DNA from 2 places in the Bradyrhizobium sp. UNPA324 genome. Region 1 is predicted to be linked to the other one. Evidence: riboswitches for the same ligand, from Rfam matches in the RefSeq annotation. Region 1 holds a riboswitch; the other holds the start of a gene.
The links. Region 1 has a riboswitch for cobalamin ahead of UNPA324_RS18375 (DUF1636 family protein). Riboswitches for the same ligand answer to the same signal wherever they lie in the genome.
Positions count from the first base shown of each region.

Region 2: another riboswitch for cobalamin. It lies ahead of UNPA324_RS21275 (TonB-dependent receptor); the one in region 1 lies ahead of UNPA324_RS18375 (DUF1636 family protein).

Region 1 is NZ_LFJD01000004.1:3,785,379-3,792,762, reverse strand. Features, by position in the region: gene UNPA324_RS18385 (cobyric acid synthase) at 1-28, opposite strand, end outside; gene cobO (cob(I)yrinic acid a,c-diamide adenosyltransferase) at 52-687, opposite strand; cobalamin riboswitch at 728-947, shown strand; gene UNPA324_RS18375 (DUF1636 family protein) at 1,042-1,416, shown strand; gene cobW (cobalamin biosynthesis protein CobW) at 1,413-2,447, shown strand; gene cobN (cobaltochelatase subunit CobN) at 2,447-5,695, shown strand; gene cobG (precorrin-3B synthase) at 5,692-6,855, shown strand; gene UNPA324_RS18355 (precorrin-8X methylmutase) at 6,855-7,384, shown strand, end outside.
Region 2 is NZ_LFJD01000004.1:4,419,400-4,426,783, reverse strand. Features, by position in the region: gene UNPA324_RS21290 (adenylate/guanylate cyclase domain-containing protein) at 1-1,656, shown strand, start outside; gene UNPA324_RS35225 (hypothetical protein) at 1,762-1,938, shown strand; gene UNPA324_RS21285 (hypothetical protein) at 2,089-2,298, shown strand; gene UNPA324_RS21280 (hypothetical protein) at 2,443-2,694, shown strand; cobalamin riboswitch at 2,797-3,010, shown strand; gene UNPA324_RS21275 (TonB-dependent receptor) at 3,125-5,356, shown strand; gene UNPA324_RS21270 (hypothetical protein) at 5,458-6,039, shown strand; gene UNPA324_RS21265 (hypothetical protein) at 6,658-6,933, shown strand; gene UNPA324_RS21260 (DUF3830 family protein) at 7,021-7,384, shown strand, end outside.

The DNA.
Region 1 (7,384 bases):
CCCCCTGGATCATCAACGCGCGTGCCATGGTTTTTTCAGAACTTGGTGTGGTCAGAACTCGACGCCGGCCTGCGCTTTGATGCCGGAGCGGAAGGGGTGCTTGACCAGCGTCATCTCGGTGACGAGATCGGCGATCTCGATCAGCTCGTCCTTGGCGTTGCGGCCGGTGAGCACGACATGCGTCATCTCGGGCTTTTGCGTCGTCAGGAACTCGACCACCTCGGCGATGTCGAGATAGTCGTAGCGCAGCGCGATGTTGATCTCGTCCAGCACGACCATGCGCAAATTGGGATCGAGGATGAGCTCCTTGGCCTTCTCCCAGCCGGCGCGCGCGGCGGCGATGTCGCGGGCGCGGTCCTGCGTCTCCCAGGTGAAGCCTTCGCCCATCGCATGGAACTGGCAGAGCTCGCCGAAATGGCCGGTGAGCAGGCGCCGCTCGCCGGTATCCCAGGCGCCCTTGATGAACTGCACGACCGCGCAGGGGAAGCCGTGGGCGACGCAGCGGACGATCATGCCGAAAGCGGAGGAGGACTTGCCCTTGCCGGCGCCGGTGTGGACGATGATGAGGCCCTTTTCGCCGCTCTTGGTCGCCATGATCTTGTCGCGGGCGGCCTTCTTCTTCGCCATTTTCTGGGCATGCCGGGCGTCGGTTTCCTCGGCAGTTTGGGTATCCGGTTCAGGCGTCATCGGTCCCGGTCCTTCGGCTTGACAAGAGGCGGCCACCGGCAAATGGTGGCCCGGCGTTGGTTCCTGTCCTATGACAGGCGAAGAGGGAATGCGATAGGGTCCGAATCGGCAAGATTTGGGTCCAAACTGCAGCCGCCCCCGCGACCGTAACCGGAGAGATGCCCGAAGCCACTGATTCCCTTAGGAATCGGGAAGGCGGGGATCGAAGGGCAAAGCCCTGCTCCGCAAGCCGGGAGACCTGCCAGCGCGGACGAGTTTTGAACCGGCGGACGGGGTGTTCCGCGACGGGGAAACGGGCCTTCTGAAGAACGGTCCGTGTGCCTCATCGCCTCCCGCGTTTATCAGGAAGAGGCGATGACCGTCACACTTCATGTCTGCATCACCTGCCGTGCCGGCCAGACGCTTGGCGAGGGCGAGACGACGCCCGGCAAGCGCCTGCATGGCGCGATCCTCGAGACCGGCGTGCCCGAGGGCGTCAGAGTGGTTCCCGTCGAATGCCTGTCGGCCTGCAGCCAGGGCTGCTCGGTCGCGCTCAGCGCGCCCGGCCGCTGGTCGTACGTCTATGGCCGCCTGTCGGATGCCAATGCGCAGGACGTGGTCGCCGGCGCCGCTGCCTATGCGGCTGCGCCCGATGGAATCGTGCCCTGGCGCAGCCGTCCCGAGATCTTCCGCAAGCAATCGCTTGCGCGCATTCCCCCTGTTGCCGTCGTGCCGGAGGCCGCCGAATGAATTCGCTCGCAAAAGTCCCGGTCACGGTGGTCACCGGTTTCCTCGGTTCCGGCAAGACAACGCTGATCCAGCATCTTCTCGCAAACCCTGACGGCAGGAAGCTCGCCGTGCTCGTCAACGAGTTCGGCAGCGAGGGCGTCGACGGCGAGATCCTGAAGTCCTGCGCCGACGCGAACTGTCCTGAAGAGAACATCGTCGAGCTCGCCAATGGCTGCATCTGCTGCACCGTCGCCGACGATTTCATTCCGACCATGGAGCGATTGCTGGCGCGCCCGGTGCGGCCCGATCATATCCTGATCGAGACCTCGGGCCTGGCGCTGCCGAAGCCGCTGCTCAAGGCGTTCGACTGGCCCGAGATCCGCTCGCGCATCACGGTCGATGGCGTGATCGCGCTCGCCGACGCCGAGGCCGTCGCGGCCGGCCGCTTCGCGCCCGATCCCGACGCCGTCGAAGCGCAGCGCGCGGCGGACGAAAATCTCGATCACGAGACGCCGCTGTCGGAAGTGTTCGAGGACCAGATCGCCTGCGCCGACATCGTGCTGCTGACCAAGGCCGATCTCGCCGGCGCGGCGGGACTTGAAGCTGCGAAGGCTGTGATCACCGCCGAGATGCCGCGCCGAGTGCCGATGCTGCCCGTCACTGACGGCGCGATCGATGCGCGCGTCATTCTCGGCCTCGGCGCTGCCGCCGAGAACGATCTTGCCGCGCGCCCCTCGCATCACGACGGCGAGGAAGAGCACGAGCACGATGATTTCGCCTCCGTCGTGATCGACCTTCCTGAGGTCGTCGACATCGATGCGCTGGTCGGCTCGGTGCAGAAGCTCGCGCGCGAGCAGAACGTGCTGCGCGCCAAGGGCTACATCGCGGTGGCGGGCAAGCCGATGCGCCTGCTGCTGCAAGCGGTCGGCGAGCGCGTGCGCCACCAATTCGACAAACCCTGGGGGGCAGGTCTCAGGCAGTCAAAGCTCGTCGTGATCGGCGAGCATGGCGATATCGACGAGGCCGCGATCAGGTTGGGACTAGGCATCTGATGCATGTCGTCTTCCGCGAGAGCCGCGGTCTGGAGGAGACCGCGACGCCAAGGGACATCGGCCAGGACCCGGCCGATCTCGTGGTGCTCTCGTATTCGGATTCCGACCTTGCAGCGTTTGCGGCCGGCTGGCGCCGCGGCCGCAGCAACTTGCCGTCGCTGCGGCTCGCCAATCTCGCGGAGCTGCGTCATCCGCTGTCGGTCGACACCTATATCGAGCGCACGTTGTCGCAGGCGCGCGGCATTCTGGTGCGGCTGATCGGCGGCGAGTCCTATTGGCCGTACGGGCTGGCTGCCCTTCAACAACTCGCCAAGGATCGTGGCATCGTGCTCGCCGTGCTGCCGGCCGACGGCCGCGATGACACGCGGCTCGATGCCTATTCGACCTTGCCGGTCTCGACGCTGCGCCGGCTCAAGGTGCTCTGCGACACCGGCGGTCCGGTCGCCGCGCAAGCGGCGATCGCGCAACTCGCGCTGGCGTCGGGCCTCTATGCAGGGCCTGTCATCGGTGAGATGACCGTGCCCGAGATGGGCTTCTACGATCCCTTGCGCGGCGTCATTGCTGCGCCAGTGGGTGGCGAGGGGAAGCCGCGTGCCCTGGTGACGTTCTATCGCTCCTATCTCACCGCTGCCGACACCGGCCCGGTCGATGCCCTCATCGCGGCGCTGCGCGACAAGGGCTTTGACGCCTACGGCGTGTTCGTCACCTCGCTGAAGGCTTCGGGTGTTGCGGATTGGCTGCGCGTGCATCTTGCGCAAAATCCTCCGGCCGCGATCGTCAATGCGACGGCGTTCTCGGCCGTAGGCGACGACGGCACGACGCCGTTCGATGCCGCATCCTGTCCGGTATTCCAGGTCGCGCTGTCCACGGCACGGCGCGAGGACTGGGCTGCCTCGCTGCGCGGCCTATCGCCCGGCGATCTCGCGATGCATGTGGTGCTGCCCGAGGTCGATGGACGGCTGTTCGCAGGCGTCGTGAGTTTCAAAACAGCGGCCGAGCGCGATCCCGATCTGCAATTCTCACATCTGGCGCACAGGCCCGACGAGGAGCGGGTGAAGGCCGTTGCCGCGCGCGTTGCGACCTGGCGGCGGCTCGCGGAGAGGCCAACCGCCCAGAAGCATCTGGCGATCGTGCTCTCGAACTATCCGGGACGCCCGCACCAGATCGCGCACGCAGTCGGGCTCGATGCGCTGGCTTCGGTCGAAGCATTGCGGTCCGATCTCGCCGCGGTCGGCTTCGATGTCGCGCCGGTTCGAGCACTCGGTGAGACTCTGCTGAAGCAGAAGCTCAGCTGGAACGTCGCCGATTATCGCGCCGCGCTCTCGCGCCTTCCGCAATCCCTGCAGGATGATCTCGCGCAGGCCTGGGGCGCGCCGGAGAACGATCCGAGCTGCCGTGGCGGCGCGTTTCAATTCGCGGCCATCGCGTGCGGTCAGTCGGTCATCGCGGTTCAGCCGGAGCGTGGCGATGTCGCCACGCGCGATACCGACTATCACGATCTCGCCCGCACGCCGCGCCATGCCTATGTCGCGTTTTACCTGTGGCTCCGCGTGCGTGGGATCGATGCCGTCGTGCACATGGGCGCGCATGGTACGCTGGAATGGTTGCCCGGAAAGTCCGTGGCGCTGTCATCCGCGTGCTGGCCGGAAGCGCTGATCGGCGATTTGCCCGTCATCTATCCCTTTATCGTCAACGATCCCGGCGAAGCCGCGCAGGCCAAGCGTCGCTTAGGTGCCGTCACCATCGGTCATCTGCCGCCGCCGCTGGAGACATCCACGGTGCCAGAGGGGTTGCGGCGGCTCGAACGGTTGCTCGACGAATATTCGACCGCCGATGGTCTGGATCCCGCGCGCCGGCAACGATTGATCGCGGCGATCCGCGACGAGGCGCGTGCGGCGGGTCTCGAAGACGATCTCGGCCTCGATGCCTCGGCCGCGCCGGCCGAAGCGATCCCGCGCATCGACCGCTTCGTCTGCGATCTCAAGGAAAGCCAGTTCGGCGACGGTCTGCACGTGTTCGGCCGCGGCGCCTGCGGCGAAGCAGAACGCGATGCGCTGCTCGCTGCGCTTGCCGGCCAGCGCGTCGCGCCCGGACCATCGGGCTCGCCCTATCGCGGCCGCGCGGACGTGCTGCCGACCGGGCGCAATCTCTTTGCCGTCGACCCGCGCGCGGTGCCGACGCCATCGGCGCATGCGCAAGGCATCAAGCTCGCCGAAGAGCTGCTGCGCCGTCACCTGCAGGATCATGGCGACTGGCCGAAAGGGCTCGTGGTCGATCTCTGGGGCTCGGCGACGATGCGCACCGCGGGCGAGGAATTTGCCATGGCTCTGCATCTGGCCGGCCTTGCGCCACGCTGGGATCACGCCTCCGGCCGCGTCACCGGCTACGACATTATCGCGCCGGCCGAACTTGGCCGCCCGCGCATCGACGTCACGCTGCGCGTCTCGGGCCTGTTCCGCGATGTCTTCTCGGGCCTTGCGCAATTGTTCGAGGCTGCGTCCGAGGCGCTTGCGGGGCGCGAGGACGAGGGCGAGGACAATCCGTATCGCCACCGCACCTCCCGCGTGTTCGCGCCGCGGCCAGGGCAATATGGTGTCAGCCTCGCGGCGATCCCGGATGCTTTCACGCCGGAAACGCGAGAGGCGGCCGGCGAAGCCTGGCTGTCGGCATCGTCCTGGGCGTTCGCGGCCGACGGCGAGATGCAGCACGACCGAGCCGGCATTGAACAGCGCCTCGCTGCGGCCGACGCCTTCGTCCACGTCCAGGATTTGCCGGAAACCGACCTGTTGCTCGCCGCCGATTATGCTGCGCACGAAGCCGGTGTTGCGGCTGCCGCAGGGCATCTCGGCGCGGCGGGACCATCGCTCTATCACCTCGATACGACGTGCCCCGAGCAGCCGCATGCACGTACGCTGACCGAAGAAATTTCCCGCGTCGTCCGTGCGCGCGCCGCCAATCCGGCCTGGATCGCCGGCATGATGCGTCATGGTTTCCGCGGGGCCGCCGAGATCACCGCGACGCTGGAGCACATGGCCGCTTTCGCCCATCTTGCCGGCGCCGTGCCGCCGCATCTGTTCGATCTCTACTATGATGCGACGCTCGGCAATGACGGCGTCCGCGCCTTCATGGCGCGCGAGAATCCGGCGGCGTTCGCCGCGATGGAAGCCTGCTTTGCGCGCCTGCATGATGCAGCGCTCTGGCAAACGCGCCGCAACTCGATCGCAGCGGCGCTGAGGGAGGCCTCATGAGTGCGGTCGCGGTCAAGGGCTGGTGTCCCGGCGCGCTGCGCCCGATGCTGTCGGGCGACGGACTGGTGGTGCGCGTGCGCCCGTTCGGAGGGCGCCTTGACGCATCGCAAATCGCCGGGCTTGCCGAACTCGCCGGGCGGCACGGCAATGGTCTGATCGATGTGACGAGCCGCGCCAATCTCCAGATCCGAGGCGTCAGCGAGCAAAGCCATCGGCCGCTGCTCGACGGCCTTGCGCAACTGAGGCTGCTCGATCCCGACGCCGAGATCGAAGCCCGTCGCAATATTCTGGTGATGCCATTCTGGAGCGGCAGCGACCAGACGCAGTCGCTCGCCGCCGAGCTGGAGGAGGCACTCGCCGAGAGCGCGCTCGCGCTTCCGACCAAGTTCGGCTTTGCTATCGATGACGGAAGGTCGCGGGTGCTCGCCGGCGATTCCGCCGACATCCGCATTGAGCGCGATCGCTCGGGCCGTCTCCTGGTGCGGGCCGATGGTGCGAGGCTCGGCCGTTCCGTCGCGCGTGGCGAGGCCGTGAGCACAGCCCTGGCGCTGGCAAGCTGGTTCCTGGTCTCCGGCGGCGCGAGGGGCGGGCGAGGGCGCATGGCAGCACATATCGCCGCCGGCGCGACGTTGCCTGCATCGCTGCGCGGCGAGACCGAGCCTGCACCCGTGATGGCCGCCTCGCGACCCGGGTCCTATCCGCAAGGCGCCATGGTCGGCGTCGCGTTCGGGCAGTTGCTGCACACGACGCTGCATCAATTCGCGAGCTGCGGGCATGCGCTGCGCATGACGCCCTGGCGGATGGTGCTGAGCGAGGGCAAGCGGGAGATGCCGAGCGGGGCGGGTCTCATCACCGAGCCGTTTGATCCCGCGCTGCGGGTCATCGCCTGCAGCGGCGCGCCGCGCTGCCGCGAAGCTCAGGCCGATACGCGCGCGCTGGCCGCGGCGCTCGCGCCGCGTATCGCCGCCGATGCGCGGCTCCACGTCTCCGGCTGCGGCAAAGGCTGTGCCCATTCCGGCACGGCCGCAGTCACGCTGGTGGCGACGCGCGCCGGCTTCGATCTCGTCCGCGACGGCTCGACGCGCGATGAGCCGGTCCTGCGCGGCCTCAACGGCGCCGACATCGTCAGTGATCCCTCCATCCTCGTCGGAGGGAATTGATGCCGCACGTTTACGAGACCGATGGCGCCACGATCTACTGCCAGTCCTTTGCCACCATCCGAGCCGAGGCCGATCTTGCGCGCTTCACGGCGGACGAGGAGCAGGTCGTGGTGCGGATGATCCATGCCGCCGGCATGATCGGCCTGGAGGCGCATATCCGCTTCACGCCCGGCATGGCGGCTGCCGCGCGCGCCGCGCTGCAAAGAGGCGCGCCGATCCTGTGTGATGCGCGCATGGTCTCGGAGGGAATTACGCGCGCAAGGCTGCCCGCGGCCAACGCTGTCATCTGCACGCTCGGCGACGAGACCGTGCCAGCGCTCGCGCAATCGATGCGCAACACCCGCTCGGCCGCGGCGCTCGAGCTGTGGCGGCCGTATCTTGAGGGCGCAATCGTTGCGATCGGCAATGCGCCGACCGCGCTGTTTCATCTGCTCAACATGCTGGAGGACCAAAACTGTCCGCGGCCGGCGGCGATCATCGGCTGCCCAGTCGGCTTTGTCGGCGCGGCCGAGTCCAAGGCGGCGCTGAT
Region 2 (7,384 bases), 630 kb from region 1:
ATCCTGTCGATGGTGATGTCGAGCCAGGTCGGTGTCCTGCTCGACGAGCTGACCAACCGCTACATTCCGGCCTATAGCCATCTGGCCCGCGCCAACATCCGCTCGCTGGAGCGGGGGCTGGCGCTGCGGCGGATGGTCATGACCAGGATGGAGGCCCCGTCGGACGAGGAGGCCTATGCGGCGCGCCTTCGCGACTTCGAGGAATCGGACCGCAAGATCGAGGAGGAGGCCGAGGCCGCGCGTACCCTCGTCAACGCGATCATCGACGACCCCAGAACCTATTCCGACAATGCCGCGCTGGGGCGGATCGATATCCGCATCGAGACCGCCGTCACCGAGCTGCGGCGCGATCTCAACGAGGACCATGCAAGGCTGCTCAAGCAGGTCGATGCCAAGCAGATGGCGGAGGCCCGCGGCACGCTGGAACACATCGACGTGCTGCGCGATCAGTTCAACCGGAAGGTCGATGCAATCCGCGCCGACATGCTGACGCAGGTGTTCTTCTCGACCTCGCAGGTGATCAGCCGCCAGCATCAGGCGATCGTCGTTTCGGGCGTCGTGACGTTGCTCGCGGCGATCGTCGGCTTTGTCTTTGCCCTTCTGGTGTCCAGCGGCATCACGCGCCCGGTGCGGCTGCTGCTCGCCGGCACCCGCGAGGTCGAGGCCGGCCGCTTCGACAAGACCATCACCGTCTCCACTCAGGACGAGATCGGCGAGCTCGCCGCGGCCTTCAACCGCATGACCGAGCAGCTCAGGCACAACGAGCGCATCCGCGAAACCTTTGGCCGCTACATCGATCCCAAGGTGGTGCAGGGGCTGATCGACCGGCCGGAGGTCGCGATCGACGGCGAGCGCCGGGTCATGACCATCATGTTCTGCGACATGAGCGGCTTCACCTCGATGAGCGAGGGCATGACGCCGCGCGGCCTCGTCAAGGTGATGAACCACTATTTCACGGTGATGTCCGCCCCCATCAGGAGCAATCGCGGCATCATCGACAAGTATATCGGCGATGCCATCATGTCCTATTGGGGCCCGCCCTTCATCGAGGATGACGAGCAGGCGCTCCTTGCCGGCATCGCGGCGATCGAGATGGCCGACCAGGTCCCCGCGCTGCAGCGCCAGCTGCCCGACCTGCTCGGCATCCGCGCCATGCCCGCGCCGTGCGACTTGCGGATCGGCATTGCCACCGGCGAGGTGCTGACCGGCAGCATCGGCTCCGAACTGATGATGAGCTTCACCGTGATGGGCGATGCCGTGAACCTGGCCTCGCGGCTGGAAGCCGTCAACAAGGTCTATGGCACCCGCATCCTGATCTCACAGGCCACCGCCGAAGCGATCGGATCGCGGCTCGAGCTGCGCGAGATCGATCGTCTGGCCGTCGCCGGCCAGACCGCGCCGCAGGCGATCTTCGAGGTGATGGCGAGGGCGGGCGCACTCACCGATGCGCAGGACAGCTTGCGTATGCACTATGTCGAAGCGCTCGCCGCCTATCGCGCCCGGCGCTTCGATGCGGCGCGTGCTGCCTTCAACGCGGCGCTCGAAGCCGTCCCCGGCGACGGCCCCTCGCTCACGATGCTCGGGCGCGTCGCGCAGTTCGAGGCGAGCCCGCCGGGCGAGGGATGGGACGGCGCCTGGCGCCTCGACAGCAAATAGGCTGCCGCACCGGAAAAATTGCTTCTGCTCGATAACGATGTTCGCCGTGACCTATTTCCCGGGCTTAGGTTGGATGTCCTTGAGGCGTCTGATGGGGACACGCCGATGCCAGAACTTCAGGATAGGCTGGAACGGTTCGAGACACTCACCGCCGAATGCGAGCTGATCGCCAAGCTCGCCACCGACAGCACCAAGCGCGAGTTCTATCTGAAGCTTTCGGAGCAGTACCGTCAGCTGGCGGTGGACATGCGGCAGGCGATCGCGACCAAGGCTGCGGCCTGAGGCCGGCAGCAATCCGTTCTTAAGATTTGGCGCGCATCCTTAGGCATGCGGGCGTCGCTGATCGGCGATGCCAGCGGTGGGAAGGCCGGGGCTCGCTGCAATGCAACGTGCCTCGTGAGTGCCATTTGCCATGCCTGACAGGGCGATTCCATGCGCCTCGTTGCCGTGATCATCATCGCGCTCATGACGGCGGCCTGCGACCAGGAGCAGGACATCACCGGCTCGACGCCGGTCTGCGCGCTGCGGAACTACAGCTACAACCCCCGCGACATGAACCAGTGCGTCAACGCCTGCAAAGCATGCGATCACGGCACCACCGTCACCTGCTCGACCTCCTGCACCCTCAAGGGCGCGCGCTGAGATCCCGACGCCTGCGGCGGCGGGAACGCGAGCCCGAGGTCGCCGGCTGATCGGGCGGAACTGACGGTGCTTGGGCACCGGAACGATTCACTTGGATTAATCATTGAAGGAGGCGGCAGGACGCGGAGTCCGATGGAAATGGGTATGCTCGATCCAGGTCGATTTCTGGTGTCGTGCTCGCATTGCGATGCCTGGCCGATGGCGGCCAATGTGAAGCGGTCGAACTGGTCGGCATCCCCGCATGAGGTCCGTTTTGTCTGCACGCGCTGCCGGCGCGAGGAAACCGCGATCGTCTCGGCCTCCGGCGAATTGACCCCGATCAAGCGCGTCGATGTTCCGCCACGCGATGTCGCTGTCGCCTGGGCGCAGGCCCAACGTTTGCGAGGGCGAACCTGAGCGGCCGGCACCCGTTTCGTGGACTTGCATTGGCCGGTGCGTCGATGCCGGCTCGCGGCGCCGACATCGATCGACCACTCGATTGACTCTCCGGTGGAACGACACGTAAATGATCGCGACGGTTCTCCCCATGGAGATCAAAAGGGAATGTGGTGCGGGAGGTCCCAACGCCGGGATTTGTCTCAACGCCACGGCTGCCCCCGCAACTGTAAGCGGTGAATCTTTCGTCCTGTGCCACTGGGAATCTCGGTCCTGGGAAGGCGACGCAAGGTAATGACCCGCGAGCCAGGAGACCTGCCGTCAGCCGTGGTCACACGCGAAGATGTCGGTCGGGGAGTACAGACATTGGCTTCACCGGAGCGGTTCATTGCTCCGCCGTGAAACCTCGTTCGCTGTGACGTGCCACTGACGTCATACCGAGGTTACAACATTGTCCCGTTTCGTCTCTGCCGTCCGGCGCCTCCGCGCTGGCCTGTTCGCGTCTGTCTCACTCCACTCGCTCGATCTATCCTCCGCCTCCGCCCAGCAGGCTCTTGCCGAGCAGTTGCCGCCGATCGAAGTGAGCAAGCCCGACGATCAGAACCGCACGCGGGCCAGAGCGATCGGTGAGGGCGACGCGACGAGGCCGCGGCGAACTGTGAATCTCGCGCCGGCAGGCGATGGCACCGGCTCATCCGGCTCGGAAGCTGTTGCCGCCAACAGCGGCATCATCGGGACCGCCACGACCGTCATCACGGCCGCGGATATCGCGCATTCGCCGTCGCAGACGCTTGCCGAGATCATCGCCGCGCAGACCCCGGGGGCCCAGATCACGACGTTCTATGGCGGCCAGATCGGCGCCAAGACCAGCGTGGACCTGCGTGGCTTCGGCGCCTTTGCCACCGCCAACACGCTGGTGCTGGTCAACGGCCGGCGGCTCAACGACGTCGACATGGCGCAGGTGGACCTCTCCACCATCCCGCTCCATTCGATCGAGCGTATCGAGGTCACGCGCGGAAATTCCGGAGCGGTGCTCTACGGCGACAACGCGGTCGGCGGCGTCATCAACATCGTCACCAAGACCGGAATCGGCGGACCGCCCGTGACGGCGCGCATCGAAGCCGGCTTCGGCTCGTTCAACACCAAGCTCGGCAACGTCTCGACCTCGCTCAATTCCGGTCCGTGGTCGACCTCGTTCTACGGTAATGCCGTCAGGACCGACGGCTATCGCGACAACAATCGCTATTCCCAGGAGAACGGCGTCGGCAATCTCAACTACACCACATCAGGCCTGACCGCTTTTCTTACCGTCACCGGCGACAATCAGGAGTTGCGACTGCCGGGCGGCCGCACCGTCGATCCCTCCATCGGCCTCGATGAGCTCAAGAGCAACCGCCGAGGGACCAGCACGCCGTTCAACCACGCCAACCAGCAGGGCTTTGGCGCGACAGCCGGCTTCGCCAAGACCCTGGTCAACGGCGTCGATCTCATCGTCGACGGCGGTGTGCGCGACAAGAAGCAGCAGAGTGCGTTCTTCTCCAGCCCGACGCCGGTTCCGGCCTTCTTCACGTCGACTTATGTCGATTCCAATCTGACGACATGGTCGATCACGCCGCGGCTCAGTGTGAAGAGCCTGCTGCTCGGCATGCCATCGCAGCTCCTGACCGGCATCGACTATTACGATGCGAGCTTTCAGCAGAACCGCGGCGCGGGGCAGCGGCTCGCCGCCTGGCACAATTACGACCTCAGGCAGCAGACGGTCGCGGGTTATGTCCAGCACACATTGGGGGTGCTGCCCACGACCGATGTCTCCTACGGCGCACGTGTGCAGAATGTCCGTCTTGAGGCACGCGACAATTTCGACGCGGCGGCGCCGTTCAACGCCGACATCGGCGCGCTGCCGCTGACGAGCGACGAGACCCAATATGCGCTGCATCTCGGGGCCGAACATCGCCTCAATGACACGGTCTCGCTGTTCGGCCGCGCCGCGCGCGCGTTCCGCACGCCTGACGTCGACGAGCGCCTGTCCTCGGGGCCTTCCTTCGATCCCCTGACCTTCGCGGCGATCCCGCAAACGTTCCAGCTCAAGACCCAGACCTCGCACGACATCGAGGGCGGTCTGCACATCAAGGGCGGGGGGCTGCAGCTGCAGAGCAGCCTCTATCTGATGGACCTCACCAACGAGGTCCATTTCAGCCCGGTCCTGTTCTACAACACCAATCTCGATCCGACCCGGCGCTACGGCTCGGAGACCAGCCTGTCCTATCGCGTCAACGAGGCCCTGCTGCTGCGCTCCGGCATGGCTTATACCCGCGCCGTCTTCCGCGAAGGCGTCTGGGCCGGCAACGACGTGCCGCTGGTGTCGCGCTATACGGCGAGTGCGGGTGTCACCTGGAACATCCGGCAGAATTATCTGGTGCTCGATGCCACCGCGCGCTTCTGGAGCGAACGGCGCATGGACAACGACCAGGCGGGCACCCAGAAGCCGATCCCGGCCAATGGCACGATCGACCTCAAGCTCAGCGGTCAGTATGAGCGCTATTTCTGGTCGCTCAGCGTCAACAATGTGCTGAATGCACTTTACTACGACTATGCCATCGCCAGCACCTTCACGGACGGCCGTTTCAGCGCCTATCCGCTGCCCGGCCGCACCTATCTGCTCAAGGCCGGCGCTACGTTCTGATCAAGGCTTTCACCTCGCCAGGGCCGTCGCACGCCCTCAAATGGACTGGAATTCGAAGAAGGAGATCACTCATGCCTCTTAGCATCATGACTCTTAGCATCATGACTCGCGGCATCCTGCCGTCTCGCGGCGACGGCTGCCGGATTCACCCGGTCGCGCCGCGCCTTGCGCCGATGTTCTGCTTTGCGCTGCTGACCGCATCATGCGCGCTTGCAAGCTTCGCATTTGCCTGTGCGACGCCGTTTGCGGCCTTCGCGGTCGTTGCCGCGGCGATGCTGCCGCTGCGCCCGGCGCTGCTCGTCGTCACCGGCGCCTGGCTGGTCAACCAGACCATCGGTTTCAGCGCGCTGCATTATCCCATCGACGGCAGCACGATCGCCTGGGGCTTCGTCATCGGCGCGGCTGCGCTTGTGTCGACCGCCGCGGCGTCGGCCGTCCTCCGCATGCTGCCGCAGGGCCGCACGCCGCCGATGATGATGGTCGCGCTCGTCGCCGCCTACGGGACTTACGAGCTCGCGCTGCTTGCCGCGACGCCGGTCCTCGGCGGAGAGGGCGCTTTCACCCTCGCCATCGTCTTGCGCATTGGGCTGACCAGCGCCGTCTGGCTGGCCGGCCTCGTCGCCGTCTGCGAGATCGTCCGCCTGATCGATCCGTTCGGGCGGAAGGGCGCAATGTCGGCCTGAGCGATCTGCAGTTACACACGTGGTGTCATCGCCCGGTTCAACCGGGCGATCCAGTATTCCAGTGGCGCCAGCGATAGAACCGAGAGGCCGCGGCGTACTGGATTCCCCGCCTTCGCGGGGAATGACAGCGTCACTTGGAGAAGCAAGCTGACGCCTCAAACGCCGTCATTGCGAGGAGCCCTTGCGACGAAGCAATCCAGAATCCCTCCGCGGAAGGATTCTGGATTGCTTCCGCCTTCGCCAAGGCTTCGGCGGACAAGTCGCTTCGCTCGCAATGACGAGCAGGAGAAAGCGCGCGGCCACACTCACTCTCATGCCCCGGACGCAGCGCAGCGCTCCTTCAGCGGTGCGCTGCTGAGCCGGGGCCCATCCATCCGCATCGTGCCGTGTCGCCCTGGGTCCCGGCTCTGCACCGCAACGCTCAAAGCGTTGCGGCTGGTCCGGGACACGAGCGGAGCCGGCGATGAACAGTTGCGCCCCCGAGGTCGTCTCGACCAGGCTGTGCTCAGGTCGCCCAGCCCATGCCGGCTAAATATTCGGCAATCATGCCCGCTGGCGCCGATGGACTTGCCCGCCGCAATCCGGTTCAATGGACCGATCGAGCTTTAGGCGACAACGATGTCGAGATATCTGCTGATCCTGCTGCTACTGGCCTCACCGGCGGCCGCGCAGGTCAAGATGACGGCGAAGACCGCGGCCGGACGTCAGGATCCCTGTGCTCCGATCGGGCGTACCGCAGACGGCAAGCTGGTCTACTCCATGGCATGCGAAAACCTGCCGGCACCGCTGCCGCCGCCGCAGGCGGAGCTGAAGGAGGCGCTGCAGCCTGCCGCCGAGCCGGAACCGGAGACGCGGCGGAGCGGCATTTTCGGCTGGTCCTACGACCGCAGGTGATGCGGCTGCGCCACTTGCGCGAAGCCGCCGGGAGTGCTCTTGCTTGAGAGCTTCCGGGGCCCACAGGCCCCGATCCAGAGAGATGAGATGAGCAAACTCGTTATCCGAGCCGGCGATTTCACCTTCGATGCCCGCTTCGAGGAGCAGCTGGCACCCAAGACCGTCGCGGCCTTTCGCAAGTCACTGCCGTTCGAAAGCCACATCATCCATGTGCGCTGGAGTGGCGAGGGCGTGTGGATGCCGCTCGGCGATCTCGATTTCGGCGTCGGCTACGAGAACCACACCAGCTATCCCGCGCCCGGCCAGATCATTCTCTATCCCGGCGGCATCAGCGAGACCGAGATCCTGCTGGCCTATGGCAGCGTGCATTTCGCGAGCAAGATGGGCCAGCTCGCCGGCAACCATTTCATCACGCTGACCTCTGGCCTGGAGAATCTCGCGCCGCTGGGCA